One region of the Dietzia sp. WMMA184 genome, then DNA from elsewhere that is predicted to be linked to it. Evidence: riboswitches for the same ligand, from Rfam matches in the RefSeq annotation. Region 1 holds a riboswitch; each other region holds the start of a gene.
What was found. Region 1 has a riboswitch for thiamine pyrophosphate ahead of CK206_RS05460 (ABC transporter ATP-binding protein). Riboswitches for the same ligand answer to the same signal wherever they lie in the genome.
Positions count from the first base shown of each region.

Region 2: it holds a riboswitch for thiamine pyrophosphate, as region 1 does, so the genes downstream of both, thiC (phosphomethylpyrimidine synthase ThiC) here and CK206_RS05460 (ABC transporter ATP-binding protein) in region 1, are expected to answer to the same signal.
Region 3: it holds a riboswitch for thiamine pyrophosphate, as region 1 does, so the genes downstream of both, CK206_RS15565 (3-oxoacyl-ACP reductase) here and CK206_RS05460 (ABC transporter ATP-binding protein) in region 1, are expected to answer to the same signal.

Region 1 is NZ_NXEI01000001.1:1,180,761-1,190,782, reverse strand. It holds gene CK206_RS05490 (MFS transporter) at 1-317, shown strand, start outside; gene CK206_RS05485 (HAD family hydrolase) at 336-1,013, opposite strand; gene CK206_RS05480 (TIGR03557 family F420-dependent LLM class oxidoreductase) at 1,145-2,134, shown strand; gene CK206_RS05475 (GlxA family transcriptional regulator) at 2,313-3,230, shown strand; gene CK206_RS05470 (ABC transporter substrate-binding protein) at 3,349-4,404, opposite strand; gene CK206_RS05465 (ABC transporter permease) at 4,401-5,180, opposite strand; gene CK206_RS05460 (ABC transporter ATP-binding protein) at 5,177-5,950, opposite strand; TPP riboswitch at 5,999-6,096, opposite strand; tRNA gene CK206_RS05455 (tRNA-Arg) at 6,236-6,308, opposite strand; gene CK206_RS05450 (cytochrome c oxidase assembly protein) at 6,418-8,448, shown strand; gene CK206_RS05445 (single-stranded DNA-binding protein) at 8,617-9,156, shown strand; gene ettA (energy-dependent translational throttle protein EttA) at 9,282-10,022, shown strand, end outside.
Region 2 is NZ_NXEI01000001.1:3,031,552-3,041,573, reverse strand. It holds gene CK206_RS14005 (LytR C-terminal domain-containing protein) at 1-160, opposite strand, end outside; gene CK206_RS14000 (DUF3263 domain-containing protein) at 176-514, opposite strand; gene CK206_RS13995 (peptide deformylase) at 698-1,366, shown strand; gene CK206_RS13990 (GNAT family N-acetyltransferase) at 1,359-2,435, shown strand; gene CK206_RS13985 (exodeoxyribonuclease III) at 2,492-3,292, shown strand; gene ppk2 (polyphosphate kinase 2) at 3,296-4,189, shown strand; gene CK206_RS13975 (CoA-binding protein) at 4,310-4,726, shown strand; gene CK206_RS13970 (CD225/dispanin family protein) at 4,746-5,261, opposite strand; gene CK206_RS13965 (GNAT family N-acetyltransferase) at 5,390-5,686, opposite strand; TPP riboswitch at 5,762-5,876, shown strand; gene thiC (phosphomethylpyrimidine synthase ThiC) at 5,874-7,589, shown strand; gene CK206_RS13955 (ABC transporter permease) at 7,731-8,495, opposite strand; gene CK206_RS13950 (ABC transporter ATP-binding protein) at 8,492-9,406, opposite strand; gene CK206_RS13945 (DUF1707 domain-containing protein) at 9,494-10,022, shown strand, end outside.
Region 3 is NZ_NXEI01000001.1:3,369,981-3,380,002, reverse strand. It holds gene CK206_RS15595 (response regulator transcription factor) at 1-261, opposite strand, end outside; gene CK206_RS15590 (sensor histidine kinase) at 258-1,568, opposite strand; gene CK206_RS15585 (ABC transporter) at 1,592-2,338, opposite strand; gene CK206_RS15580 (ABC transporter ATP-binding protein) at 2,335-3,366, opposite strand; gene CK206_RS15575 (hypothetical protein) at 3,493-3,990, opposite strand; gene CK206_RS15570 (hypothetical protein) at 4,055-4,414, opposite strand; gene CK206_RS15565 (3-oxoacyl-ACP reductase) at 4,545-5,309, opposite strand; TPP riboswitch at 5,395-5,492, opposite strand; gene CK206_RS15560 (hypothetical protein) at 5,603-6,058, shown strand; gene fgd (glucose-6-phosphate dehydrogenase (coenzyme-F420)) at 6,124-7,143, opposite strand; gene CK206_RS15550 (TIGR03619 family F420-dependent LLM class oxidoreductase) at 7,190-8,074, opposite strand; gene CK206_RS15545 (SDR family NAD(P)-dependent oxidoreductase) at 8,114-8,596, opposite strand; gene pgi (glucose-6-phosphate isomerase) at 8,753-10,022, shown strand, end outside.

The sequences.
Region 1 (10,022 bases):
TGTTCTGGATCTTCGGGCTGCTGATGTGCCTGTTCGTGGGGCCCGCGCAGTCCGCGTCCCGGTCATTCCTGGCGCGGCTGGCCCCGCCGGGCGGCGACGGCCAGATGTTCGGCCTCTACGCCACCACCGGCCGTGCGGTCTCGTTCCTCGCGCCGGCGATGTTCGGGCTGTTCACGTGGGCCTTCTCCGCCGACCGCGCGGGCATCGCCGGGATAGGGCTGGTGCTGCTGGTGGGGCTGCTCCTGCTGCTGCCGGTGCGCACCCCGAGCCGCGCCGAGGCGGAGAGCACCTGGGAGGACGCGGAGCCCGCAGGCTGAAAGGTCCGGGGAGTGCGGTCAGAGCCGGCCGGCGTTCAGCAGGTCCAGCACCGCGGCGGCGTCGTCGACGATCTCCGAGAACCCGGCGGCGCGGAACTCCGAGTCGCCGATGCCGCCCGTGCGCACCGCGACCGAACGTATGCCCAGCTTGGTCGCCGCGATCGCGTCCCAGGTCGCGTCGCCGACCATGACGGCATCCGCGGCGTCGACACCGGAGCGCTCCAGGGCGATCTCGACGATCGTGGGATCGGGCTTGGCCCGGTCGACGTCCTCACCGGTCGTCACGGCGTCCACGTAGTCGTCGATGTCGAGCAACTCGCGGGCCTCGGCGAACTCCGACGGCGGCGCGGACGTGGCCAGCACAGTGATCCACCCCTGCTGCTTGGCGCCGCGCACGAGGTCGCGGGCACCGGGGAGCACCCGCAGCGACTCGGCCTGTTCGGCGTAGTACTCACCGTGCAGGTCCTTGGCCCGGCCCGCGATGCTCTCGCGCTCCTCGTCGTCGTCGATCCCCGCGATATCGAGCAGCTCCTCCACGATCGTCGAACCGTCCTTGCCGATCCGACGGTGGACGTCCACGAACGGCACCGGCGCACCGGCCTCGGCGAGAGCGCGGACCCAGGTCCAGACATGCACGTAGGTCGAATCCACGAGGGTGCCGTCGACGTCGAGGAGGAGAGCGCGCTGGGTAGTCATGTGTTCGACGGTGCCGCGCCCCGCGCCGGCCGGCAACCGCTTGCTGGTGTGGCGTCGGGCACGTGTGGCGGCGTCGATCCGACGCGGGGACCGGTGGCATCGCGGACCGGCCGCGCGCACGATCGATAGGCATGACCCGATTCGGATACACCCTCATGACCGAACAGTCCGGCCCCAAGGAACTCGTGCGCTACGCGGCCAAGGCCGAGCAGGCGGGGTTCGACTTCGAGGTGGCCTCGGACCACTACTTCCCCTGGCTCAGATCGCAGGGGCACGCGCCGTACGTGTGGAGCGTGCTCGGGGCGGTCGCGCACGTCACCGAACGGGTCGACCTGTGCACCTACGTCACCTGCCCGATCCTGCGCTACCACCCGGCCGTGGTGGCGCAGAAGGCCGCGACGATGCAGATCATGTCCGACGGCCGGTTCATGCTCGGCATCGGCGCGGGGGAGAACCTCAACGAGCACGTCGTCGGGCAGCGCTGGCCGTCGGTCGACGAGCGCCACGAGATGACCGTCGAGGCGCTGGAGATCATCCGAGAACTGTTCGACGGCGGCCTCGTCACCTACTCGGGCGAGCACTTCCGCGTGGACTCCGCCCGACTGTGGGATCTACCCGACAAGCGCGTGCCGATCGGCGTGGCCGCCGGCGGCGAGAAGGCCCTCGCGCACCTCGGACCGCTGGGCGACCACCTCATCGCCACCGAGCCCGAGAGCAGCTACATCGAGAAGTGGAACGGCCTCGAGGGCCAGACCCGGATCGGCGACGGTGCCCGCGCGATCGCGCAGATCCCCATCAGCTGGGACCCCGACTCGGAGTCCGCCGCTGTCGAGCGCGCCCACGACCAGTTCCGGTGGTTCGCCGGCGGGTGGGCCATGAACTCCGACCTGCCGACCACGGCCGGGTTCGCCGCCGCCACCCAGTTCATCCGCCCCGAGGACGTGGGGGAGCAGCTGGCGTGCGGGCCCGACCTCGACGCGATCGTCGAGAAGGTGCGGCCCTACTGGGAGGCCGGGTACACCGACATCGCGCTGATCCAGATCGGCGACTCCACCCTCGACCGGTTCCTTGAGGAGGCGGCCGAGCCGCTGCTGGCGCGGCTGCGGGAGGCCGCGGGCTGATCGCGGGGCCACGCAGTGGCTGTCCGGCCGGCCGGGGCGAGTGCCTCGGTCGGCCGGGCCCTTCGCGACGTCCCGCGGTCAGTGCTCGGCGCGGCCCTGCATGGCGGAACTGCCCAGATCGCTGCCGGTTAGCTCGGCCCCCGACGAGACGGACTCGACCCAGGCGTCGGGCATCACGATGTTCCACCTCGCGGCGCCCCTCCTCGTCTTCGGCGAGGTGACCCGGCTCGGACTCGCGGACGGGTGGCAGGTCGACACCTGGAGCACAGACGGCGGAGACGTCAACACCGCCGAGGGGATCGTGCTCGGCGACCTCGACGGGCCCGCGACGGCGGAGCAGGCCGACATACTGGTTTTCCCCTCATGGTCTCCGGAACTCCCCGACCGGGATCCGTGCCTGTTATCGATCGTGCGTGGCGCCCATTCCCGGGGCAGCCTGGTGGCGGGGTTGTGCCTCGGTGCCTATCCCGTGGTCGCGAGCGGAGTGCTGGACGGTCGTACCGTCGTCACCCACTGGGAGGGTGCGGCGGAGCTCGCCCTGCGGTACCCGGCGGTCGACGTCCGCTCGTCCGACCTGTACATCGACCACGGGGATGTGATCACCTCCGCGGGGACGGCCGCCTCGCTCGACGCGTGCGTCCACATCGTCCGATCCCGGCTCGGTGCCGCGAAGGCCGCCGTGCTGGCCCGCCGGATCGTGGTGGCGCCGCACCGCGAGGGTGACCAGGCGCAGTACGTGGAACTGCCGGTTCCCGACGGGGGAGACGACGGGGAGGTCAGGGAGACGATCGACTGGGCACTGGCCAATCTCGACCGGCCACTCTCGGTGGACGACCTCGCCGGACACGCCTGCATGAGCAGACGCAGCTTCGCCCGGAAGTTCCGCGCGACCACCGGCACGAGCCCCGGGCGATGGGTGCTGTCGCGTCGGCTCGACCACGCGCGGACGCTGCTCGAGACCACGACCCGCTCGATCGAGGACATCGCCCGCGACTGCGGGTTCGGCAGCGCGGTGACGTTCCGGCAGAACTTCGACGGGAAGTACTCGACGACACCGTCGTCCTACCGCGCCCGGTTCGGGGAGGCGCAGGAGTGAGTTCCACCAGGCCCGTCGCCCCGGACCATGCGGACGCGTCCCGACCGGTAGGGCGGCGCCTGCCCGGTGCGGAACGCGGCCGCAGACGTCATGGCCACGATCTGCGTGACCAGACCATCTAGCCGCCGGACAGGGGCAGGTAGTCGTTGGTCATGGCGGCGGCGCCGTCGACCTCGGTCTCCAGCAGTCCGTTGTCATGCATCCACGACGCGTAGGCCGCCCAGTCCCGGGCTGTCTGCCGCCCGAAATCCTCCTCGGGTAGAAGCGCCAGGGTGGCGTCGATCATCTTCTCCAGCATGTCGGGCTCGTAGGAGCCCTCGGTCACCGGGATGAGGGACTCGAGGGCAATCCGGCGGTCCGCCAACGCGGCCTGCTGCCCGGCCTCGGTTCCGGTGAGGAAGTCGCCCACGCGCTCGGCATAGTCGGCGTCGCCGGCGAGCCGGTTCGGGTTCGCGATGATCACCAGTTCCGCGTAGTCGGGCACCCCGAGTTCGGTGACCGGCATGATCTCGACATCGCCCCGGGCGCCGAGTTCCACGCCTTCGATGTTGCGGAACGCCCCGAAGATCGCGTCCACCTGGTCGGTGAGCAGCGACTGGTTGAGACTCTGCTGCACATTGGGGGTGGATATCGAGTCAGGATCGATTCCGGCCTCACGGGCGATGAAGTCGAGGGTCGGTTCCTGGGAGGCCAGCCCCGACAACCCCACGGTCTTGCCCTCCAGATCGGCTGCGGAGGTGATGCCGGACTCCGTCCTGGCGATCAGGGAGGTCAAGGACGTCGGGATCAGTGCCGCGACCGAGATCACGTCGAGTCCCTGTTCGAGGGCGATGAGCGTGTCGGGCTCGTAGGAGATGGCCAGGTCGACCCGCCCCAGGGACACCTCCCGGGCGGCGTCGGCCGTGTTGGACGGCGTCGTGAACGTCACGTCCACGCCGGCGTCGGCGTAGGTGCCGGTGTGCTGCGCGGTGTACAGGGCCACATGGTCGGGATTGGGGCTCCAGTCGAGCAGAACACTGACCGGGGCGGCGCCGGTCTCGCCTGGCTCGGCGTTGTCCGAGGATGCCTGGCAGCCGGTCAGAGCCACCGCGGCTGCGGCCACCATCGCGAGCATGCGGGCGCCGGGGCGCGTGAGAGTCCGGCGCCGGATCCTGCTGGGTCGTGTGTCCGTCATGATGGGTTCCTTTCCCCGGTGGGTGTGTTCCACGGGCAGATCAGGCGTTCGAGCATGGTCACGCTGGCGAGGAGGACGCTGGACATGATCGTCAGCACCGCCACCTGGGCGAAGACGAAATCGGTCTGGAGCCGGGGGATCGCCTGGAGCATGAGGTAGCCCAGGCCGTTGGTGGAGCCGGTGTACTCGGCGAAGACGGCGGCCACCGGCGCGAAGGTGACCGAGACGCGCAGCCCGGCGAAGCCGCGAGGCGCGGCGAAGGGCAGACGCACCCGCCAGAAGAGCGACCACCTGGTGGCGTGCAGACTCCGCAGGGTGTCGATCATCCGGGCGTCGACCGAGCGGATTCCGGAGAGGAGATTGAGGGCGACCGGGAAGAAGCACAGCAGGGCCACCACGATGACCTTCGGCGCCATGCCGTAGCCGAGGGAGATCGTCAACAGTGGGCCTATCACGATGACCGGGATGGCCTGGGAGGCGACCAGCAGGGGGGTCATGGCCTGACCGACGGCGGGCACGAATCCGCTGATGACGACCACGGTCACCGCGACGACCACTCCGAGGACCACCCCGACGACGGTCTCCGTGGCGGTCAGCAATGTGGCCGAGCCCAGCCGGTCGGGCCAGGTGGATACGAGCGAGTCGAGCACGGCGAGGGGTGAGGGAATGACGTACTCGGGCACGAGCTCGAGCGTGGTGACCGTGATCCACGCGGCGAGGACCAGCAGGAGCGTGACGCAGGCAGGGCCGGCGGAGCGGAGGAATCGCACGGTCATGGGGCGGTGCCGCCTCCGGTCAGGTGGGATTCCCGGGCCAGGGCCTGGAGCACTTCCCGGCGAGCTGTGGCGAAGTCCTCGTCGCCGAGGAGGACCTCGCGGGGGCGGTCGTCACCGAACCATCCCGGCCAGGTGGAGACCACACGCGCCGGGGCGTCGGGCTCGTGTCGTGCGAGCAGGACCACGCGTTCGGCGAGGAGCAGCGCCTCATCGACGTCGTGCGTGACCATGACGAGGGTGGCCGAGGTGTGGGTGATGGTGTCGCGGAGCCACTGCTGGACCTCCGCACGGGTGATCGCGTCGAGCGCACCGAGCGGCTCGTCGGCCAGCAGCACGGGTTTGCGCGCCAGCAGAGCCCGCGTGAGAGCGGCGCGCTGGCGCATGCCCGCGCTGAGAGCTGAGGGACGGGCATCGGACCAGGCGCCCAGTCCCACACGGTCCAGCATGCGCTGGGCCTCGGATCGGGCCACGCGCCGGCGCACTCGTTGGTTGCGGAGACTGATCGCGACGTTGTCGAGCAGGGACAGCCAGGGCAACAGGCTGTCGCCCTGGGGCATCAACGCGCAGGACTCCAGGCGTCGTGCGGGCCGGCGGTCATCGAGGACGGCGGCGGTCCCGGTGGTCGGTTCGACGAGGCCGGCGATCACCGACAGCAGCGTCGACTTACCGCATCCGCTGCGTCCGACAACGGCGATGTGCTCGCCTACCGGAACGGACAGGTTGAGGTCTGCGAGAACCGGGCGGAGCGCGCCCGGATAGGTGTGTCCCAATCCATTTAACGCCACTGCCGTGGTTCCTGGGCGGCTCACGAAAGCCCATGCCAGCGCATCTGACATCCCTCCGCTCGTGTGAACGAGTTCAGGTTCAGCGGGTGTGATCTCAGCCCCGTTCGGTAGGGGCACCCCGTGTCATCGATGCTGATCTTGCGAATCAGCTCGAAGTCCGAACGTACCACCGGCACGTCTCGGGATCTGATGTGCGTCCATGGCTGGAGCGAGGCGCGGGCGGGCCGCCGTCAGTGGAGAGCGGATTGCCGGCCCGTGTCGGCGTGAGTGCGCCCCCGAGAGGATTCGAACCCCTGACCAGCCGGGTAGAAACCGGATGCTCTATCCACTGAGCTACGGAGGCCTGGCGACGCGCGCGTGGGGCGTCGCCGGGAGAATGGTAACCGATCCGGGGGGTGGGTCCGACAGTGGCGAATCGGCCCGGGGGCGCCGCGGTTCCTACGATGGTGGTCATGACGTCGTCGAAGACCGCCCCCGCCACCGCCGGGCGGTTCGGAACCCGCAACATCGTCGCCCTGGTACTGCTCCTGGCGGCGGTGGCGGCCGGGGTGGTGATCCCACTGTCGGCCATGTCCGCCGAGGTGGCGCTCGAGCTGGTGGGCGTGCCCGATCCGGGTCCGCTCACCACGGCCGGCCTCCCGGCGGTCCGGTCGATCGCCGAGCTCCTCGCCGCCGTGGCCGTGGGGGCGGCGCTGTTCGCGGCGTTCTTCACCCCGCCGCAGAAGGACAAGACCCTCGACGTCGACGGTTACCGCATGCAGCAGATCTCGTCGTGGGCGAACATCGCCTGGGCGATCGCCGCGGCACTGCTCATCCCGCTGACCCTGTCGGACGTCTCCGGGCGCACCTTCCTCCAGTCGCTCCCGCCGGACCAGTGGTTGGTCGCGATCAACCAGATCGACATCGCGTCCTCGTGGCGCTGGGCGGCGATCATCGCGCTGGTCGCCGGGATCGGGCAGCGGCTCACGCTGAGCTGGCGATGGTCGGTCATCTGGCTGGCCGTCTCCCTGCTGTCGCTGCTTCCGGTGGCGGCCACGGGCCACGCGTCCGGCAGCACCGCGCACGACCTGGCCACCAACTCGCTGATGATCCACCTGTTCGGCGCCGCGTTCTACGTGGGTGGGCTCGTCGCGCTGATCATCCACACGTGGCGCGGCGGCTCGCGCGTCGCCCTGGCCCTGCGCCGCTACTCGGTGGTCGCGACGGTCGCGATCGTCGCCCTCGGGTTCACGGGCGTGATCAACGCGCTCGTCCGCCTGCACCCGGGTGACCTTCTCACCTCCACCTACGGACTGTTGGTGGTGTCCAAGGCGTTGGCGCTGTGCCTGTTGGCGCTGTTCGGTCTGGCGATCCGCCGCCGGATCATCGCCAAGATCGAGTCGACGGGGGCCAACGCGCCGGTCGACCGGCCCACGCTGCTGCGGATCATCGTGGTGGAGGCCGTCGTCATGGCCGGCACCCTGGGTCTGTCGGTCTCTCTCGGCCGCACCCCGCCGCCGGCGCCGCTGTACGTGCCCACGAGGCAGGAGGCGCTACTGGGCTTCGAGTTGCCCGGGCCCTTCGCGTTCGGAACGGTCTTCGGCACCTGGCGCTTCGACCTGGTCTTGGGGCTGGCCGCGGTGATCCTGCTCGGCCTGTACCTCTGGGGCCTGGTGCGCCTGCGCCGCCGCGGGGACGCCTGGCCGCTGAGCCGCACCGCGTTCTGGGTGGCGGGCTGCGTGATCCTCTTCCTCACCACCAGTTCCGGCATGGGGATGTACATGATGGCCGACTTCGCCAGCCACATGGTGGGCCACATGCTCATCTCGATGCTGGTGCCGGTCCTCCTCGCGCTCGGCGGCCCGTTCACACTGGCCCTGCGCGCACTCCCGGCCGCCGGCCGCGGCAACCCGCCCGGGCCCCGCGAGTGGCTGGTCGAGTTCATCAACAACCCGCTCTCGCACTTCCTCACCCACCCGATCGTGGCGTCGGTGCAGTTCGTGGCCGGTTTCTACCTCATCTACTTCGGCGGGTTCTATCAGACGTTGGCCTCGGAGCACCTGGGCCACATGTTCATGAACGTGCACTTCCTCATCAGCGGCTACCTGTTCTACTGGGTGATCATCGGCGTGGACGCCGCGCCGCGGCACTTCTCGCCGATGTACAAGCTCATGGTCCTGCTGAGTTCGCTGCCCTTCCACGCGTTCTTCGGCATCCTGCTCATGAACACCAAGACCGTGCTGGCCGAGCCCTGGTATTCGGGCATCGGCCTGCCGTGGATCCCGGATCTGCTGCAGAGCCAGCAGGTCGGCGGTGGCGTCGCGTGGGCGGCGGGGGAGATCCCGCTGGTGATCGTCATGTTGGCCCTGGCGTGGCAGTGGTACCAGAGCGACATGCGCGAGGCGCGGCGCGGCGAGCGGCAGGCCGACCGCGACGACGATGCCGAGCTCAAGGCCTACAACGAGATGCTCCGGGAGATGTCCCGCGCCGACCGCCGGCCCTGACCCCGAACACCTCGTCGTCGTCACAGGCGCCGGTTTTCCACACCCCCGCCCCCCTCCACAGGGCGGCCACCGCGGGCGGTGGGAACGAGGGGTGACGACGACGAGGTGGGGCACGCTGCAAGTCACGAGGCCGACGCACGGTCGGCCGAACGTGACAGGAGTGACCCCATGAACGAGACCCACACGACCGTCCGCGGAACCGTGATCACCGACCCCACCACCCGGAGAGTGGGCGACGACCAGGTGTTCACCTTCCGGGTGGCCAGCAACAGCCGCTACCAGGACCGGCTCACCGGCGAATGGAAGACCGGCGGCACTCTGTACTTCTCGGCCAACTGCTGGGGACGCCTCGGGCAACGGGCGTCCGGCGCACTGTGCAAGGGCGACGGCGTGATCCTGCACGGTCGGCTGCTCACCAACGAGTACGAACGCGACGGTCGAATCATGCGCGACCTGGAGATGCGGGTCAGCGCCGTGGGGCCCGACCTGTCCCGCATGGACGTCACCGTGCGCCGCGCCAGGACGGACGCCCCGGTCGAGGGGGCCGGCGTCGACGGGGCGGGTGTCGACGGGGCGGGCGTCGACGAGGGCGGCCTGCGGGGAGCGGCCGAGGACTCCGACGCCATGGCGCTCGGGTCGCTGGACCCGGATGAGCCGGGGTCCGAGCAGAGCGAGGCGGGCGAGTTCGTGGGGGCGGCCGGCGCCTGATGCTCCCGGGGGTGGGGCCGGCGTCCGCCGCGGACGCCGGGGCCGCGGGCGGACACGTAACATGGGGGTCGTGCCCGCGGCCGACCCGCGGTGAAGTGAACTATATGCGCAGGTGAGAGGGTAGAATGGCCGAGTTTATCTACACGATGAAGAAGGTACGCAAGGCGCACGGGGACAAGGTGATCCTCGACGACGTCACGATGTCCTTCTACCCCGGTGCGAAGATCGGCGTCGTGGGCCCCAACGGCGCCGGCAAGTCCTCCATCCTCAAGATCATGGCCGGGATCGACCAGCCCTCCAACGGCGAGGCGTTCCTCGATCCCGAGGCGACCGTCGGCATCCTGCTGCAGGAGCCGGAGCTCGACCAGTCCAAGACCGTCAAGGAGAACGTCGAGGACGGCCTCGGCGAGACGATGGTGCAGCTGCGTCGGTACAACGAGGTCGCCGAGGAGATGGCGACCGACTACACCGACGAGCTCATGGAGGAGATGGGTCGGCTGCAGGAGCAGCTCGACGCCGTGGACGCCTGGGACGTGGACTCCCAGATCGAGCAGGCCATGGACGCCCTGCGCTGCCCGCCGGGCGACTCGCCGGTGACGAACCTGTCCGGTGGCGAGGCGCGTCGGGTGGCGCTGTGCAAGCTGCTGCTGAGCAAGCCCGACCTGCTGCTGCTCGACGAGCCCACCAACCACCTGGACGCCGAGTCCGTCCTGTGGTTGGAGCAGCACCTGGCCGCCTACCCCGGCGCCGTCCTGGCCGTCACACACGACCGGTACTTCCTCGACCACGTCGCGCAGTGGATCTGTGAGGTCGACCGCGGTCAGCTGCACCCCTACGAGGGCAACTACTCCACCTACCTGGAGAAG
Region 2 (10,022 bases), 1.9 Mb from region 1:
TGGCGCGGTACGGCGGGCCGGTCGGCTCGTCCATGGCCGGGCCGTCGCCCGGCGTGTAGGGGTCGTCGGCGCCGTGCGGGCCGCCGTATTCGGGATCGCCGTACTCGGCATCGCCGGGCTGCGGGCTGTCGTACTGCGGGTTTCCGGACTGGGAGCTCACGCCGCCGAGTCTAGGTCAGTCGAGCCGCATTCCCAGGTTGCGCGCCGCGCGTGCCTTCTGTCGGCTGGAACGCATCCGGCGCAGCCGCTTGACGAGGAGCGGGTCCGCGGCCAGGGCCTCGGGGCGGTCGATGAGGTCGTTGAGGATCTGGAAGTAGCGCGTGCCCGACATGTCGAACTGCTGCCGGATCGCCTCCTCCTTGGAGCCGGCGAACTTCCACCACTGCCGCTCGAACTCGAGCATGGCCCGGTCTCGGTCGGACAGGACGGGATCGGCGGCGTGGAGCTCGGCCGTCCCCTGCTCGCGGTCCTTCTCGCGCTGCACCTCGCGTGCCGCGGTGGCTGAGCGACCCATGTGCCTGCCTCCTGACCGTGATGACCTCTGTTGACCACTGATGACCACTACCCGGATCACCGTGCGGATGGAATACCGTGCGAGTGGAACGCTGTGCGGGTGAAATACACCCTTGTGATTCCACCGTAGTGAACCACACGCCTCCGACACATCGCCATGTCCGGCGCTCTAGAATCGACCACCATGGCCGTCCGTCCCATCGTCATCCTCGGCGATCCCGCGCTCCACGCCCCCACCGAGCCCGTCACCGAGTCCCCCGAGGAACTCGCCGGGCTGGTGCAGGATCTCTACGACACGATGGACGCCGCGAACGGGGTGGGCCTGGCCGCCAACCAGATCGGCGTGCGCAAGCGCCTGTTCGTCTACGACTGCCCGGACCTGGACACCGAGGACGGCGAGGGCGTGACCCGCGAGGAGGTCGAGGCGCGCGGGGGCTGGCTCAACCGCCGCGGGTGCATCGTCAACCCGGTGCTCGAGACCTCCGAGATCCCCGAGACGATGCCGGATCCGGAGGACGACCTCGAGGGCTGCCTGTCCGTCCCCGCGGTGAACTTCCCGCGCGGACGGGCCTGGTGGGCGCGTGTGACGGGCACCGACGAGAACGGCGAACCCGTGTCGGTGGAGGGGTACGGACTGTTCGCCCGCTGCCTGCAGCACGAGGTGGGTCACCTCGACGGTTTCCTCTACACCGACGGTCTCATCGGCCGGAACCGCAAGGCCGCCAAGCGCCACATCCGCGACGCCGGCTGGGGAGTGCCCGGCCTGAGCTGGGACCCGGCCACGGATCCGGACCCGTTCGCCGACGAGGAGGACGACTACGACGACGACGAGGTCGTCCCCGACCATGACTGAGCGGGACCGGGACCTGTCGGAACGGTCCCGGTGGAACGCCGGCCGCCGGGTGGCGGTGGGCGATCGCGTGGTGGTGCGTCGTCATCTGGAGGCGGGCCAGACCTCGCACCTGTACACCGACGTCATCGGTCGCGTGGTCGAACTCGAGCCGGAACTGGTCGTGGCCCGGGAGTCCGGTGAGCAGGTGCGGATCCCCGACGCCGACATCGCCGTACTCAAGGTGGTTCCGCCGCGGCCGGTGCGGGCCCGCGCCATCCGGGCGCGCGAGTACGCCGGCGCCCTGGCGTGGCCCGGCCGGGAGTACGAGATCGTCGACGGCTGGTTCTGCCGCGCCGGCGACGACTGGTCCTACCGCGGGAACTCCGCGGTGCCCGTCCTGCCGTGGGCCAACTGTGAGGACCTCGACGGGGTGCGCGACTGGTACGCCGCCCGCGGCCTGCCGCTGCGCCTGGTGGACGTGGACCGGCTGGTGAAATCCGAGCGAATGAAACTCGACGGCGCCCCGGTGGACGCCTCGCGGATCCATGCCGACCGCGACCTCCTGCTGTGCACCGCCGACAGCCGCGACCTGCTCGCGGTGGTCGACGAGGCGTTCCCCGCCCCCACCCGGCCGGCGGTCACCCTGGCCGAGCGCCCCGACGACGACTGGCTGGCGCTCTACCACGCCACCGCCGACCTCGACCCCGAGCGAGTCCGGCCCGCGATGCTCGCCACCGCGGGGCTCGTCGCCTCCGGGCCCGACGCCGGTTCCCCCGGCCCCGGCGGCCACGCGGTGTTCGCCCGACTCGAGGAGGACGGGGAGCTGGCCGCGATCGCCCGGGGCGCCGTCACGACCGGTCCCGACGGCGAAGCGCGGATCGCGGTCTCGTGCGTGGAGACCGCGGACGCCCACCGCCGCCGCGGCCTGGCCGAGGTGGTCACCGGCTCGCTCGTGGAGTGGGGACTGGGCCTCGGCGCGCAGGAATGTCACCTGCACGTGTTCGCGGACAACTCCGCCGGGCGCGGCCTGTGGGCCAAGCTCGGACTGCAGCCGCACCATTCGCTGCGCCACCTCGTCGTCGTCGACTGACACCGGCTCCGCTCCCACGGTGACACCGCCGCGCCGAGGGCAATACACTCGGGCGCATGCGTCTGGCCACCTGGAATGTGAACTCGATCCGCGCCCGGAGAGACCGCGTGCTCGCGTGGCTCGAACGGTCCGACGTCGACGTCCTGGCGATGCAGGAGACCAAGTGCAAGGACGAGCAGTTCCCCACCGAGGCCTTCCGGGAGGCCGGTTACGAGATCGCCCATCACGGGCTGAGCCAGTGGAACGGCGTCGCCGTGGCCTCCCGGGTGGGGCTCGAGGACGTGCGCCTGGGCTTCGACGGGATGCCGGGCTTCCACAAGGACCCCGAGGTCTCGCAGGACCCCGAGGCCCGCGCCATCTCGGCGGTCTGCGACGGCGTCCGCGTGTACAGCCTCTACGTCCCCAACGGCCGTGAGCTGGGCGATCCGCACTACACCTACAAGCTGGAGTGGTTGGCCCGCCTGCGCGACCACGCGTCCGCCGAACTGGCCGCCGACTCCGACGCCCAGATCGCCCTGGTGGGTGACTGGAACGTCGCGCCGCTCGACGAGGACGTGTGGGACATGGAGGTCTTCGACGGCAAGACCCACGTCTCCGGCCCCGAACGGTTGGCGTTTGCGGCGTTCGACGGCGCCGGGTTCCGCGAGGTCACCCGCGAGCACACGCCCGGACCCGGCGTCTACACCTACTGGGACTACACCGGGCTCAGCTTTCCCAAGCGCAAGGGCATGCGCATCGACTTCCAACTGCACTCCCCCGCGCTGGCCGCGCGGGTGAGCGGGGCGTTCATCGACCGCGAGGAACGCAAGGGAAAGGGCGCCTCGGACCACGCGCCCGTCGTCGTGGAGCTCGACTGAGCCATGTCCACGTTCCAGCTACGCCATTACATCGACCGGCTCCGCGCCGAGGGTTTCACGGTCCGCGACGACCACGGTGAGGACCCGGACCTCATCGACATCAACGGCCGGGCCGTCGACACCTGGCGGGAGAACTACCCGTACGACGAGCGGATGGACCGCAACCAGTACGAGGTCGAGAAGTACCTGCTGCAGATCGAACTGCTGAAGTTCCAGAACTGGCAGGCCGAATCAGGGCACCGGCAGGTGATCGTGTTCGAGGGCCGCGACGCCGCCGGCAAGGGCGGGACCATCAAGCGGTTCACCGAGTACATCAACGTCCGGCAGGCCCGGGTCGTCGCGCTGGTCAAGCCGACCGAGACCGAGATGTACCAGTGGTACTTCCAGCGGTACGTGGCCCATCTGCCCAGCCGCGGCGAGCTCGTGCTGTTCGACCGCTCCTGGTACAACCGCGCCGGCGTGGAGCGGGTGATGGGCTTCTGCACCGATTCCCAGTACGAGACGTTCATGGAGCAGGCGCCCATGTTCGAGAAGATGCTGGTCGAGTCCGGGGTCGGTCTGACCAAGTTCTGGTTCTCGGTCACCCGCGAGGAGCAGAAGACCCGGTTCGCGATCCGGCAACTCGACCCGGTGCGGCGCTGGAAACTCTCGCCCATGGACCTGGAGTCGCTCGACAAGTGGGACAAGTACACGGACGCCAAGGTGGAGATGTTCCGGCGCACGGACACCGACCACGCGCCGTGGATCACCATCAAGTCCAACGACAAGAAGCGGGCCCGCATCAACGCGATGCGCTACTTCCTGAACCAGTTCGACTACCCGGACAAGGACCCCCAGGTGGTGTTCGACCCGGACCCGAAGATCGTCCGCCGCGGCAAGGACGCCGTCGGAGACTAGCGGAGGGAGCGCCAGCGAGCGGAGCGATGTCCCCGCGCACAGAACCCGTCGGGGACTGACTGACCGGGCCTGATGGGAGGCCCCGGGAATGTCTCGGCGGCGGCGGGCCTTGCACTGGGTATGAGCCATACCAACGACCCCGCCGTCATCAAGCGCCTGCTCACCGAGAAGGGCCGCTGGGCCGTCGCCGGCCTGTCCACCAACTCCGCGCGCACCGCGTACGGGATCGCCGCCTACGTCCGCGACCTGGGACATGAGATCGTACCGGTCCATCCCAAGGCCGAGACCGTGCACGGTCAGCAGGGCTACCCGGATCTCGCGTCCGTTCCCGGCGAGGTCGATGTGGTCGACGTGTTCGTCAACTCGCAGCTCGCGGGCGGCGTGGTGGACGATGCGATCGCCAAGGGAGCCAAGGCGGTCTGGTTGCAGCTGGGCGTGGTCGACGAGGCCGCGGCGCAGCGGGCGAAGGATGCCGGGCTGGACGTGGTGATGGACGCCTGCCCTGCGATCGAAGCCCCTCGTCTGGGCCTGGCCTGAACCGCGGACCCGGCCCGGTCTAGAAGCCGCTCGAGGCCAGTCCCACCATCGCGAAGATGAAGATGAAGTACAGCACGATGAGGACTGCCACGATCGCCAGCGAGATCATGCCGAGCTTCTTGGCGGTCGCACTGGCGGCCTCGGCTTCGGCGTGGCGACCGGCGGCCCACAGCGGGTAGACGTCCAGCGCGCGGGTCATCGCGACGAACGACAGCGGCCAGAAGAAGAGAATCGACGCGACCGCCCAGCCGACGTTCGACGGCGGGCCGGGGCGAATTGCCGAGGTGGTCCCGTATCCGCCCGCCCCGCCGAAGGACGGGGTCTGCGCGCCGTAACCGGTCGGGGTCTGCGCGCTGTAGTCGGTCTGCTCGTACGAGCCCTGGCCGTACGGGCTCTGTCCGTATGTGCCCTGTCCGTACGGGCTCTGTCCGTATGTGCCCTGGCCGTACGGGTTCTGGCCGTAGGAGCCCCGACTCGCATCGTCGCCACCGGTCGAGTCGCCGTCGGCAGTATTCCCCTGGGGCGGGTAGGTCATGGGAGTCCTCCGGGTAGCTGGTCGTCTGGGGTCAGATTACGTCCCGCTCCTCCGGCCGCTCCTCAGCCGCTCGCGGGGCGACTGACACCGGTCACCGCAGGCGGTCGACGGTCACCGCCCGGCGTCGGTCACGGCTGGGCGACCAGGAGCTGATACTCCGGGAAGCGAACGAGGAACCGCCGCACATAGCTGCACACCGGCCGGATCTTGAGCTCATCGAGCCGCATGCGGGTGAGGACCAGGCTGACCAGCAGGCGGGCGATCCCCTGCTGGCCGTACCGCTCCTCGATCACGGTGTGGAGCAGGATGTAGACGTCGCCGTCCTTCTCGTAACCAACGAGACCCATGAAGGTCTCGCTGTCCCACAGTTCGAAGCGGTCTCTATCGGTGTTGTGGACCAGCTTGAGCGACGTTACAGCGGACATCAGAACTCCTTCTGCAGGGCGTGTTCCACCCGCGATGCTACTCGTCGGGTTACGCTCGCCCCTGCACAATCACATACTCATCCACACGGGAGTCCGCTTCGATGCGCGGGCTGAGAGGACGACCAGCCGGGTCGTCGACCGTAGAACCTGTCCGGATCATGCCGGCGTAGGGAGATCAGGAAACACCATGGGCACAGCTCTATTCACCGACGGCACCGACGGCACCGACGGCACCCCGATCGACGCCGTGACGTGCGGCCCCATCCATTCCAGCAGTAAGGCTCATCTCGAGGTGCCCGGTGAGTCCGGTGACGGCCAGCGCGTGCCCGTGCGCCGGATCGCGCTCACCGACGGCACGACGTTCGACGTCTACGACACCTCCGGCCCGTATACCGCCTACGCGAGTGCGGCCGACTGCCATGACCTCGCCCCAGGCCTGCCGCCCACCCGCCGTGAGTGGTCCCACCCCGGGGCCGTCCCCGCCTCGCCGAACAACCCCACCCTCGTCCGGACGCAGTTGGCCTGGGCGCGGGCGGGGCTGACGACCCCCGAGATGCGGTTCATCGCCGTGCGGGAGGGGATCGACGTCGAGGTGGTGCGTTCGGAGGTCGCCGCCGGGCGGGCGGTCATCCCGGCCAACCACCTCCATCCGGAGAGCGAACCGATGATCATCGGCAAGCGCTTCCTCACGAAGATCAACGCCAACATCGGCAATTCGGCGGTCACCAGTTCGATCGCCGAGGAGGTCGAGAAGATGGTGTGGGCTGCCCGCTGGGGCGCGGACACCATCATGGACCTGTCTACCGGCCGGGACATCCACGAGACGCGCGAGTGGATCCTGCGCAACTCCCCCGTCCCCGTGGGCACCGTGCCCATCTACCAGGCACTGGAGAAGGTGGGCGGCGACCCGACCCGTCTGACCTGGGAGTTGTACCGCGACACCGTCATCGAACAGTGCGAACAGGGCGTGGACTACATGACCGTCCATGCCGGCGTGCTGCTGCGCTACGTCCCGCTGGCGGCCAAGCGGGTCACCGGCATCGTGTCGCGTGGCGGTTCGATCATGGCGGCGTGGTGCCTGGCGCACCACCGCGAGTCGTTCCTCTACACCCACTTCGAGGAACTCTGCGAGATCCTCGCCCGCCACGACGTGACGTTCTCCCTCGGCGACGGCCTGCGCCCGGGGTCGATCGCCGACGCCAACGACGAGGCTCAGTTCGCCGAACTGCGCACGCTCGGGGAGCTCACCGGGATCGCCAAGAGCCACGGCGTGCAGGTGATGATCGAGGGACCCGGTCACGTGCCGATGGACAAGATCGTGGAGAACGTGCGCCTCGAGGAGGAGTGGTGCGAGGAGGCCCCCTTCTACACGCTGGGCCCCCTCGCGACGGACATCGCGCCGGGCTACGACCACATCACGTCCGCGATCGGTGCAGCCCGCATCGCCGAGGCCGGCACGGCGATGCTGTGCTACGTCACCCCCAAGGAGCACCTGGGCCTGCCCGACCGGGACGACGTCAAGACCGGAGTGATCACCTACAAGATCGCCGCGCACTCGGCCGATCTGGCGAAGGGTCACCCGGGCGCGCAGGCCCGCGATGACGCGCTGAGTACCGCCCGGTTCGAGTTCCGCTGGCGGGACCAGTTCGCCCTGGCCCTCGACCCGGACACCGCGCTGGCGTACCACGACGCGACGCTGCCCGCGGAGCCGGCGAAGACCGCGCACTTCTGCTCGATGTGCGGTCCGAAGTTCTGCTCGATGCGCATCTCCCAGGACATCCGCGACTACGCCGCGGAGCACGGGATGGAGACGGTGGAGGCGATCGAGGCGGGGATGGCGGAGAAGTCGGCCGAATTCTCCGAACTCGGTGGCCGCGTCTACCTGCCGATCACCGGTCGATAACCGCTCCGGCCAGGCGAGTCGACCGGCAGGTCGCACCGGTGGAGCGACGGGTCGACCTCGTCGTCGTCACCGACAGCGCCGCCACCCACCAGTCCCTCGACGGGGCGAGCCCCGGTGCGACGTCGGATCGGGAGCCCGGACTCAGGCGTCCCGGCGCAGCGTCATCAGCACCCCGACGACCCACAGGGCCACGCACACGGCCGCGAACCAGGCGAACGCCGGCCACTCGCCCCACGTGATGTACCCGCGGACGCTCTCTCCCTGGGTCCAGAAGTCACCGTTGGCGAACGGCATCCAGGCGGCGATGTCCTCGCCGACCCGCGGGATCAACGAGACCATGCCCTCGAGGGCCAGTATCCACACGAGGAACAGGGAGATCGTGCCGGCGGCGTTGCGCATGATGTACGCCAGGCCCGTGACCGCGATCGTCCCCAGTGCGGCGTAGACGGGGAAGCGCCACAGGTAGGTCAGCCCGTCTCCGGAGAACGGGGTCCAGCCCTCGTTGCCGGAGAGCGCCCCGGCCACGAGGAGCGCCAGGACCACCGCGACGGCCGTGACCACCATCGAGAGCACCGTGAACAGGGCGGTCTTGGCCACGATGGCAGGCCAGCGCGACGGCGTCGTCAGGAACGTGGCCTTGATGGTGTGATACCGGTACTCGCCGGTCACGCCGACGATCGCGGCGATCCACGCCAGCAGGACGGTGAACGCACTGACGCCGAGGATCGCGAACAGCGGGTCGCTGCCGCCGCCGGGCGCACCGGCCATCGGGTCCCCTGTGGCGGGCTGCTCGAACTGGCCGATGACCACTGCGAGTACCACCGCCAGGCCGATGCCGATCGCGTACAGCCAGTAGGCGCTCTTGGTGGTGGTGACCTTGATCCACTCGGACTTCAGCTGATTCATCGGGTGGACTCCTGACCGTGGTACTCGACGTCCTGGTCGGTGAGGGCCATGAAGGCCTCCTCCAGCGACGCCCGCTTCTCGTGCAGTTCGTGGACGGTGATCCCCAGGCTGGCGGCGACATCGCCGACCTGCGGCGCGCGGAGATTCTGAATAAGGAAGACACCCTGTTCCGCGTCGAACGTGGCCTCGATGCCCTCATCGCGCGCGGCGGCGGTGAACTCGTCGACGTGCGGGGTGCGCAACACCACCGAGGACGTGGCGGCGTCCAGGAACTCCTCGACGGAGGTCTGCGCGCGCAGCTTGCCGCGGCCGATCACGACGAGGTCCTGGGCGGTCTGCGCCATCTCCGACAGCAGGTGCGAGGAGACGAGCACGGTGCGGCCCTCGGCGGCGCGTGCGTGCATGAAACGGCGGATCCACAGGATGCCCTCGGGGTCGAGACCGTTGACGGGCTCGTCGAACAGCAGGACCTCGGGGTCGCCGAGCATGGCGGTGGCCAGACCGAGTCGCTGGCGCATGCCGAGCGAGTAGCCCCCGACCTTGCGGCCGGCGACGTCGGTGAGGCCGACCAGGCCGAGCACCTCGTCGACGCGGCCCGGGGCCACCCCGCCCGCCGCGGCGACCATCCTCAGGTGCGCGCCAGCGGAACGGTTGGCGTGGGTCCAGGACGCGTCGAGCAGACAGCCCACCTTGTGGGCGGGGCGATCCAACTCGCGGTACGGGGTGCCGTTGATCAGTGCCTGCCCGGACGTGGGGGTGTCGAGACCGACCATCATCCGCATCGTCGTGGACTTCCCGGCGCCGTTCGGGCCGAGGAATCCGGTGACGACGCCGGGACGGACCTCGAAGCTGAGGTCGTCCACGGCGGTGGAGGCGCCGAAGCGCTTGGTGAGATTCCGTACCTCGATCATGGTCCCCAGTCTGCCTGCCGGGGCGCGGGCAGCGTGCGTCCACCTACTCAGCCCGCGTACAGGTAGTGCAGTACTAGGCTCGTGACCATGGATGACGCCACGCCCGAGCCGGATCGCCATCTGCCGTCGGTCCGCGCCTCCGACGCCGAGCGCGACGCCACCGCCAGGCTCCTCCAGGAATCCTTCTCGGAGGGGAGGCTCACGCTCGCGGAATTCGACGACCGGACGTCGCGGGCGTACGCCGCACGCTTCCGGTCCGAACTGATCGAGCTAACACACGACCTGCCCGTCGTCCACCACGAGCACGACTCGACGCCCGCGGCCCGGCCACATGGGGCCCCGGCGCGTCGCGTCACCGGGGCCAGCGGGCCCGCCTCGTCGCTGGCGATCATGGGCGGAGTCGAACGCAAGGGGACGTGGACCCTTCCCTCCGTGCACACCGCGTTCGCGCTGATGGGCGGCATCGAGATCGACCTGCGCGGCGCCTCCCTGCAGTCCCACGAGACGACGATCCGGGCGTTCGCGATCATGGGCGGCATCGACATCTACGTCCCCGACGACATCCATGTGGAGATCGAGGGCCTGGGGCTGATGGGGGGCTTCGGCGAGGAGTCCG
Region 3 (10,022 bases), 2.2 Mb from region 1:
CGGGTGCTCGTCGCGGATCCGGCGGGTGGTGGTGATGCCGTCCCCGCCGGGCATCTCGATGTCCACCACGCAGACGTCGGGCCGCAGGCGCTCGACCGCCGCCAGGAGTTCGTCCCCGCGGCCCACCTCGGCGACCACGTCGATGTCCCGTTCCAGGGCGAGCAGCGCCGCGAGACCACCTCGGACGAGCGCCTGGTCGTCGGCCAGGACGAGTCGGATCGGCGCCGCCGCGGGGGCGGAGCCGGACACGGTCTCGCTCATCGCGCCCACCCCACTGCCACGATGGTCCCGGTCTCGCGTGTGTCGGACCCGGGCCCGCCCGCCCCGGGTCCAGCCGACCCGACCCCGGCCACGGCGGTGCTGCGGTCACACACCTCGAACCGCGCGCCGGCGTCGGCGGCCCGCGCCGCGAGCCCCTCGAGCCCCCGTCCCGCCGTGTCGGAGCCCGCAGTGCCGGAGCCGGCCTCCCGGCGGGCGCCGATCCCCCGGCCGTCGTCGGTGACGCGCACGCCGCCGGCGGTGAACTCGACGGTGACGCGGCGGGCCCCGGAGTGTCGGGCGATGTTGGTGCCCGCTTCCCGTAGCGTCCACGCGACGAGCACCGCGTACTCCGCGGGAACGAGATCCGGGGTGCCGTCCACGCGCACGTCCATCCCGGCGGCGCGGAGGGATGCGGTGAGGTCCGCGAGCTCGCGCGCGGGATCGGCGACGCGCATCCCGGACACGGTCTGCCGCATCTCCGCCAGAGCGGTGCGGGTGAGCATCTCGATGTTCTCCAACTCGGCGCGGGTGATGTCCGGGTCGGAGTCGAGTCGGGCGCGGGCGAGCTGTGCGCGGATGGTCAGGGCGGTGAGGGTATGGCCGAGCACGTCGTGGAGGTCCCGGGCCATCCGCTCGCGCTCCTCCACCACCCCCAGCGCGCGCCGGTAGTGGCCTTCGCGGTCGCTGATGCCCACGGAGATGCGGGTGCCGATCATCGACAGGACCACCGGGATCACCAGGAAACACGGGATGAGCATGGCGACGTTGCTCTCGAACAGCGCCGCGCCACACCCGATGAGGATCAGCGCCACCGCGGCGGGCACGCTGCGTCGGAGCGGCCAGGCGGCGGCGATGAAGCAGGCGATGAACGGCAGGAAGTTGGTCGGGCCGTTGATCCCCGCGGCGGGCAGGGTGCCGAACGCGCACACCACGAGCCCGGCCAGGTAGCCGAGGCCGAGCGGCGCCGGAGGCTCCGCCGGGGGGTCGAGCCAGTTCTCATCCGCCGCGAGCGGCGACTCACCACGGGCCGCGAGCGTCGACGCATCTCGGGTGGGGCGCGCCGTCCTGCGCAGGTGTAGCGGGTAGTCGCGGGTGACGGCGGGCGAGGCGAAGCCGGCGAGGTAGACGGCGGAAAAGACGGCGACGGAGGCCAGGCCCAGCACCGTGGGTGCGGTGGGCGCGCCGGAATAGACGACGGCGAGGACCGGGTAGATCAGAAAGACCTGCCAGATCAGGGAGAACAGGACATTCGGGCTGGTGAGGGCGTCCCGGACCCGGCGCCAGGTGGTTCTGCTGCCCGTCGTCATCGACCCGACCTCCCCTGCCGTCTCTAGTCCCGGCCCCGACGGCGACGCACCAGAACTGTTGCCGTCGTCCCCAGTATGAGGGCCCACGCGGTCACATTGAGCAGCGGAAGCCACAACGGGTCGGTCACGGACTCGGTCACCACCCCGCCGGTGAGCGGGAAGCGGGCCAGCGCGTTGATCCCGTACAGCGGCGTGAACCGGGCGAGCTCCAGCGCGGTCCCCGACAGCGGGATGAACAGGTTGCCGGCCAGGGCGAACAGGACCAGGCTCCCACCGGCCACGCCCAACGCGGATTCGGAGCGGAACGCCATCCCGGCGGTCAGTCCGTACCCGGCGAACACCGCCGACCCGATCCACGCCGCGGCCAGGGCCAGCACCCACGCGAGCGGCGTGGCTTCAGCCCCCGTGAGCGCGCCGACGAGCCCCACGGAGAGGACGGGCACAGCCGCCACCGTCATGGCCACGGCGGACTTGGTGATCACGAAGCCGGTGCTGCTCCACGGGGTCAACCCGAGTTGACGTCCCCAGCCCTGGAAGCGTTCGAGAGCGGCCCCGCCGCTGATCGAGGTGGTGGCGGTGACGGCGCCGTAGACGGCCATGGAGATCATGACGACCGAGCCCACGTTGCCGTGTGCGACGGGCTCGTCCCGGTAGGACTGGGCGCTGCCGAACACCAGGTACATGATGAGCGGCAGTCCGGCGATGAAGAAGATGTTGGTGATGTCGCGCAGAGTGCGGCGCAGGTCGATGGCCCAGTAGGTGGCGTTCATCGGGCGGCCTCCTGGTCGGGGTCGGTCGTGTCGGGGTCGGTGGTGTCGGGGGCTGTGGTGTCGGGTGCGGCGGTGAGGGCGACGAAGGCGTCGTCCAGCGACCGCGGGCTGATGGTGAGGTCACGGGCGGCGGTCCCGCGCAGCAGCGCGCCCGCGGTGGCGTCGCTGTCGGTGCTGGTGAGGATGACCAGGGTGGGTGTGCGTTCCACCGCGGTGACCCCGGGCAGGTCGTGGGGTGCGGGTTCACCGGGCCCGGGGGTCCAGACCGCGGTGACGCGGGTGCCCGTGGCCATCGCACGGATCGCCTCGACCGGGCCATCGGCCACGATCCGGCCGCGGGCCATGAGCACGATGCGGTCGGCGAACGCCTCGGCCTCCTCCAGGTGGTGGGTGGCGAATAAGACGGTCGACCCGGACGTGGCCTCGGCGTGCATGGTGGACCAGAACTCGCGGCGCGTGCCCACGTCCATCGCGGCGGTCGGCTCGTCGAGGATGAGCAGGTCGGGATCCGGCAGCAGCGCCAGGGCGAAGCGGAGTCGTTGCTGCTCGCCGCCCGAGCAGCGGGAGACCTTGCGGCGGGCGATCGTGGCGATCCCCGCCCGGTCGAGTACCTCGCCCACGGAGACCGGGTCCCGGTACAGGGCCGCGATGGCCCGGACGGTCTCCTCGACCGTGAGGTCGGAGAGCAGTCCGCCGGTCTGGAGGACGGCGGCGACCCGCCCGTCGGCGACGGCCTGCCTGGGGGCGGCGCCGAACGCGCGGGCCCGGCCGCCGGTCGGTTCGGTGAGGCCGAGTGCGATGTCGAGGGCGGTGGTCTTTCCGGCACCGTTGGGGCCGAGCAGCGCCACTACCTCGCCGGCCTCGATGCGCAGGTCGATGCCGCGGAGGGCGTGGACAGTCTCGGCGCGCGGCGGCGTGAACGTCTGCGTCAGGTCATGGAATTCGAGGGCGGGCGCGGGCGCGTCGGTGTCGATCACCGCGCCGACGCGGTCTGCTTCCCGGGGGCGGGTAGAGCGGTGGGTAACCATGCCTCCACCCTCGCTTACCTGCGATGACGTTCGGAAGGATCGCCTGTCACGACCTCACCGGTGACAACTGTCACGGGTCCGCCGCATGGGGCCCCTCACGAGCGGTCGGGACGAGGCGGGGCCGGTTCAGCGGAAGAGCGCGCCCGGGCCCCGACGCCGCGGGGGCCGCGCACGGTGGATCCGGGTGCGGATCTCGAGCGTCATGGCGTCGATGCGGGCGGCCTCCTCGAGCAGGTCCGCCACCGAGTCCGGCTGCTGCGCGGGTCCCGCCATTGTGGTCTCGTTGGCCTGCTCGAGGACGGCGCGGAACCGCGGGTCGGGGTCGACCTTGCTCTGTATCTCCGGGTAGACCACCTCGAGGGCGGTGCCGATCCCCTGCGTCTCCCGCAGGTCGTACCACGCGTCGACGGTCGCGCCGAGCGCCTCGAACGCCAGTGCATACGACCGGCGGGCGGAGCCGAGCGCCTGCTGGGCGGTCAGTTGCAGCGGGTCGGTGCCGCGCAGGAGCCGCCGGCGGCGTGCGAGATCCTCGAGCCCGGAGCGGATGAGCCATCCGGTGGAGCCGATCCACACGACCGCTCCGGCGATGAGCGCCACCACCACGATGGCGAAGATCAGCGGCACGACGTCACCTCCTTTCCGGTCCGAACGCCGGCCCACCCGGGCCGCAGACCCGGCATCCTGCTTCTCATCCCACCGCCGCCAGGACGAGCGAGATCGGCAACGACAACAGCACCACAGCCGAGACTGCACCGCCGATCACCTTGCCGATACCGGACCACCACAGGGTGGAGCACTCCGCGGCGAGGGCGTTGGCGGACAGCGGCGCCGCCTGCTGCCCGAGCGCGGTGGCGTCGGCGACGGCCACCGCCGGCCAGGTCCCGGGCACACGGCGCCGCGGGTTCGTCCCGAGGTCGTCGGCGACGAGGGCGGCCCGCTGGGCGTCCCACTCGGAGAGCTGCCGGGTGAAGCGGGCGACGGACTGCTCGGCGAGGGCTGTGCGCCGCCCCTCGGCCGTTCGCGCGAGGCCCGTGGGCACCGTTCCCATACGGAATCCCTCCTGCGTGTCACCGTCCGGGCCGCGCCCGGTCCTGTCGTCGGGACCCGAACCCGGGCCCTACGTCGAACCTAGTCCAGCACCACGACACGCAGAACCCCCGCGAGCGGGCCCGGCCGACTCAGCCCTTGACCAGGCCGCCGTCGAGGATGAGGTTCTGCCCGGTCACGGCCCGTGCCCACGGGGAGGCGAAGAACAGCACCGCGTCGGCGAGTTCGGCGGGGGTGATCGCGCGCCGTAGCGGCGTCCCGGAGGCGATGACGTCGAACACCTCTTCAGGTGTAGCGGCGCTGGCGTCGGTGGTGCGCAGCAGGCCACCGGAGACCATGTTGACCGTGATGCCGTCCGGCCCGAGGTCGGTGGCCAGGGTGCGGGTCAGCGAGAGCGCGGCGGCCTTGGCGGCGGTGTAGTCGTGGTACGGCACCACCGGGTGCTGGAACAGGTTGGTGCCGATGGTGACGATCCGCCCGAAACCGGCTTCCCGCATCCCCGGGAGCGCGGCCTGGGTGGTGGCGAGGGTGCCCTTGACCGCGCCACGCAGTTGCGAGTCGAAGTCCTCCCAGGTGAGGGTCTCCGGCCGCGGCCTGGCGTCGCCGTTGAACTGGAAGTCGACCAGGGCGTTGTTGACCACCGTGCTGATCGGCCGACCGAAGTGGGTGCGGGCCGCGTCGACGAGGGCGCGTACCTCGTCGTCGTCGGTCACGTCAGCGCGTAGTGCGACGGCGCGGTCCTCGCCGAGCTCACGGACGAGGTCGGCGGCGGCGGCCTCGCTGCGCCGGTAGTTGACGACGACGAGGGCGCCCTCGCGGGAGAAGGCGCGGATGATCTCCACGCCGAGTCCGCGGGCTCCGCCGGTGACCAGGACGACCTGCTCGTTGATACGCATTCCACTCGCTTCCCGGTGGTTCCTCACGGGGAGCGCGATGCCCACCTGCCCGCCGCACGATGACCGCACGAGAGGCGACGACGCCCGGCGACGCGCACGACATTCCTCCGCTGGAACTACCCAGTTCAGGTTCGACGGGTGTGTTCTCAGCCGCCCGGATGGGCGGCACCCCGTGTCGAGTGCGAGCCTAGGCCACCCGCGGCCGGCTGAACACGAAGCCACACTGCCTGATCTGTCCCGCGTGCTGGACAACCGTCCTAGGATCGGCGAACGCCCCCGACGATCGGAGCCCCGTGACCGCCACCCTTCCGACGTCGCTCGGCCGATTGCGCGCCCTGTTCTCGCGGGCCACGCCGCCGACCGATCTGCCCGCCCCGGGCGACTACCTCGTCACGTTCGTCGGCCCGGCACCGCTGAAGGTGGTGGCCCCGCGCGCGATCGCCCTCGGCGGGATGCCGGGCTGGCAGGGCAAGCGTTTCGCCCCCGGGGGCGGCGCGGTGAACCTGGTCGACGACGACGAGGGCCGCCCGCCACGGGAGACCCTGCCGATGCGGGTGATGCTGGAATCCTCGTGGTTCGACGGCGGTCAGGTGATCGTCTGCTCGTACAGCGCCTCGAGCCCGGTGCCGTGGCGCTGGGTGCGGGACGAGTTCCGGCCGCTCGACGACCGGCGCCTGATCGGCCTGACCTTCGCGGGCGGGCCCTGGTCGCGGGTCGCGGCGGCTCCGCTGCTGCTCACCCGGGCCTGAGCGCGGGGTGGGCGGCCGGGCGGGCGGCCGGGCGGCCGGGCGCGTCACAGGCCCGCCCGCGGCGCCTACGCGAGGCGACGCAGACGCGGTTCGAGGTCGGATGTGAACAGGTCGAGGAAGCGTTTCTGGTCGTGGCCCGGGGCGTGGAAGACCAGATGGTTCAGGCCGGCGTCGACGTACTGGCGGACCTGCTCGACCGCGTCGTCGGGGTCCGAGGCGACGATCCACCGCTTGGCGACTTGCTCGATGGGCAGCTCGTCGGCCAGGCGCTCCATCTCCCGCGGCGAATCCACCGAGTGCTTCTGCTCCGGGGTCAGGGACAGCGGGGCCCAGAAGCGGCAGTTCTCCAACGCCGCCTCCGGGTCCGGGCCGTAGGAGATCTTGATCTCGATCATCCGATCGATCCGCGCCGAGTCCCGCTCGTTGATCCCGGCGCCCTCCTCCACCGCGGGCAGCAGCTTGTCGGTGTACAGCTCCATCCCCTTGCCCGAGGTGCAGATGAACCCATCGCCCACCCGGCCCGCGTACTTGGCCACAACCGGACCACCCGCGGCGACGTAGACAGGCACGCCACCCTCGGGCACGTCGTAGAGGAACGCGTCCTTGGTCGAGTAGTAGTCACCCTCGAATTTGGTGGTCTCACCGGTCCACAGCTCGCGCATGAGCCGGACCGACTCACGCAGGCGCGCGAACCGCTCGTTGAACTCCGGCCACTCGCCTTGGTGCCCGGTGGCGATCTCGTTGAGCGCCTCACCCGTACCCACACCGAGGAAGATGCGGCCCGGGTACAGGCACGCCATCGTCGCGAACGCCTGGGCGAGCACCGCCGGGTTGTAGCGGAACGTCGGGGTGAGCACCGAGGTGCCCAGCTGCAGCCTCTCGGTGCGCTCGCCCACCGCCGTCATCCACGCCAACGAGAACGGCGCATGACCACCGTCGTGACGCCACGGCTGGAAATGATCCGACACCGTGGCCGAATCCATCCCCGCCTGCTCCGCCATCACGGCGAACTCCACCAGATCACGCGGACCGAACTGCTCGGCCGACGCCTTGTAACCGAGCTTCAGGGACGGGGTGTCGGGCATGTGGGGCTCCTTGGGGTCGTAGCGGTGTGATTGATGTGTGTCGCGGTCATGCGCTGATGTACTTCTCGCCGAACCGGGCGATCGACTCGCGCTTGGCGTCCAGCGGGGCGTCGTATCCGTGGCCCTCGATCAGCCACGGGATGACGATGACATCGGTGACGCCCGCGTCCTCGAGTTGGGCGAAACCGCGGCTGCCGTACCGGTCGGTACAGGCCACCTGAATCTCGAACGGCCGGCCGTCCCCGCGGTCGGCGAGGGAGCGGCCGTCGGCCTCGAGCAGTTCTCCGAGGCGGGTGATGGTGGCGGCGATCTCGTCGAATCCCATCATCGCCGAGGTCCACCCCTGGCCGATCCGGACGGCTCGGCGGAGCGCCGGAGCGGTGTGGCCGCCCACGTAGAACGGCACCTGGGCCACGGGCGGCGGGTCCAGTGTGAGGCGGTCGAAGTCAAAGTGCTCACCGTGGTACTCGAACCACCCGCCGTCACCGGCCAGGCGGATGATCTCGAGCATCTCGTCGACCCTCTTGCCACGCCCCGGGTAGGGGACTCCGCACCACGCGAACTCATTGGGGTCCCATCCGATCCCCACCCCCAGGTCGATGCGTCCGCCGGTCAGGTGGGAGACCGTGGACAACTGCCGCGCCAGCAGCAGGGGCTGACGGGGTCCGAGTTTGAGGACCTGCGGGCAGAACCTGATGGTCGAGGTGGCGACGCCCATCGCGGCGATCGCGGTCAGGGGTTCGACCCACGGGGTGTGCTCGTCCCACATCCGCGCCCCGTCGGGCGTGTACGGGTAGTCGGTGTCCTGCCGGTGGGGCAGGAACAGCGAATCGGGAAGCGTGACGCGGGCGAAGCCCGCGTCCTCGGCCGCGCGGGCCAGGCCGAGGAGTTGGTCGATCGGGCTGAACGCGACCGGAACGGAGAACTGCATGATGTGACCTCTTCTGTCGGAGAAATGTGGATGTGGTGATCAACCCCACCGGGACTGACCGCCGTCGAGCGGAATGGTCACGCCGGTGAGGTAGGACGCCTCCGCCGTGCACAGCCACGCCACGGGCCGGCCGATGTCTGCCACGGGGTCGCCCACCCGCCCGGCGGGTATGCGGGCGATGAACCGCTCGGCCTCCTCCGGGTTGTGACGCATCCACCAGTCGAGTCCGGGGCTGTGGGCATGGGGGGCGACAGCGAGCGCTCGGATCCCGTCAGGACCCCGTTCACAGGCTGCCGCCCGGGGGAGCGATCGGATCGCCTCCTTTGCCGTGCGGAACGCGGCGTCCGAGTACTCGTCCAGCGGCATCGGTTCCGCGAGCAGCACCACCGCGGCTCCGGATTCGGCCAGCGCGAGGGCTATGCCCCGGCCCACCCCCTGACCGGCGCCGGTCACGACGGCCACCTTGCCGGACAGGCGGGCCGCAGCACGGGCGGGGATCATCGTCGTGCTCGTGGTGGTCATCGAGGCCTTTCACGTCGGTGCAGCCGGGCGGGTGCGTCGACCCGCCACCGCCACTGTAGTCACCTGTGTACGGAAACTGTAGTCAACTGTGTACACCACGGTATCGTCAGCCTCGCCCCCCTCCGCCACCACACCGAAGGACTGCCCGTGAACAGCATCGACATGGACATCAGCACCACCGATGAGTGGCGAGCGGTCGAGGGGCTGGCCGCCTCGACGGGTGAGACCACCCTGCGTGAGTTGTTCGACCGAGACCCCGACCGCGGGAGCCGACTGGGCGTGACGGCAGGCGATCTCTACATCGACCTGTCCAAGAACCTGGTCACCGATGAGGTCGTCTCCGCGCTCCTCGGCCTCGCTCGCGTCGCGGACCTGCCGGTCCGCCGAGCAGCCATGTTCCGCGGCGACCGCATCAACACCACGGAGGACCGTGCCGTCCTGCACACGGCCCTCCGACGAGATGCCGATGACACGCTGACCCTGGATGGTTGCGACGTGGTCGTCGACGTCCACGAGACCCTCCGGATGATGACCGCCTTCGCCGAGCGGGTCCGGAGCGGGGAATGGACCGGGTACACCGGCAAGAAGATCACCACCGTCCTCAACATCGGCATCGGCGGATCGGATCTCGGGCCCGCGATGGTCGACCGGGCCCTACGCCCCCTGCAGACCGGCGGGATCACCGCCCACTACGTGTCGAACGTCGACCCCCGCGACCTCGACTCCACCCTGGCCGGGATCGACCCCGAGACCACCCTGGTGATCGTCGCCTCCAAGACGTTCACCACCCAGGAGACCCTCGCGAACGCCCACGCCGCCCGTCGATGGTTTCTCGATCGCCTCGGCGCGGAGGACGCCGTGGCCGCTCACTTCGTCGCGGTCTCGACAGCCTCCGACGAGGTGGCCGCGTTCGGCATCGCCGAGGAGGCGGTGTTCGGCTTCTGGGACTGGGTCGGTGGCCGTTTCTCCGTGGGGTCCGCGATCGGGCTCAGCTGCATGATCACCCTCGGGCCCGGGGTCTTCACCGAGTTCCTGGAAGGCATGAACTCGATGGACGAGCACTTCGCCACCGCGGCGGATGACCGCAACGCGCCCCTGCTCATGGGGCTGCTCGGCGTCTGGTACACGAGTTTCCTGGGGGCCCAGTCCAAGGCCGTCATCCCCTACGCGCACGATCTCGCCCGCTTCCCCGCGTACCTCCAGCAGTTGACCATGGAATCGTTGGGCAAATCGGTCCGGCTCGACGGCTCCCCGGTGGCTCACCCCACCGGGGAGATCTACTGGGGTGAGCCGGGGACGAACGGCCAGCACGCGTTCTTCCAACTCCTGCACCAGGGCACTCACCTCGTCCCCGTCGACTTCATCGGCATCGCCCGCCCCTCGGACGGAACGATGGCGGCCGACGACCGCGTGGCCATGCACGACC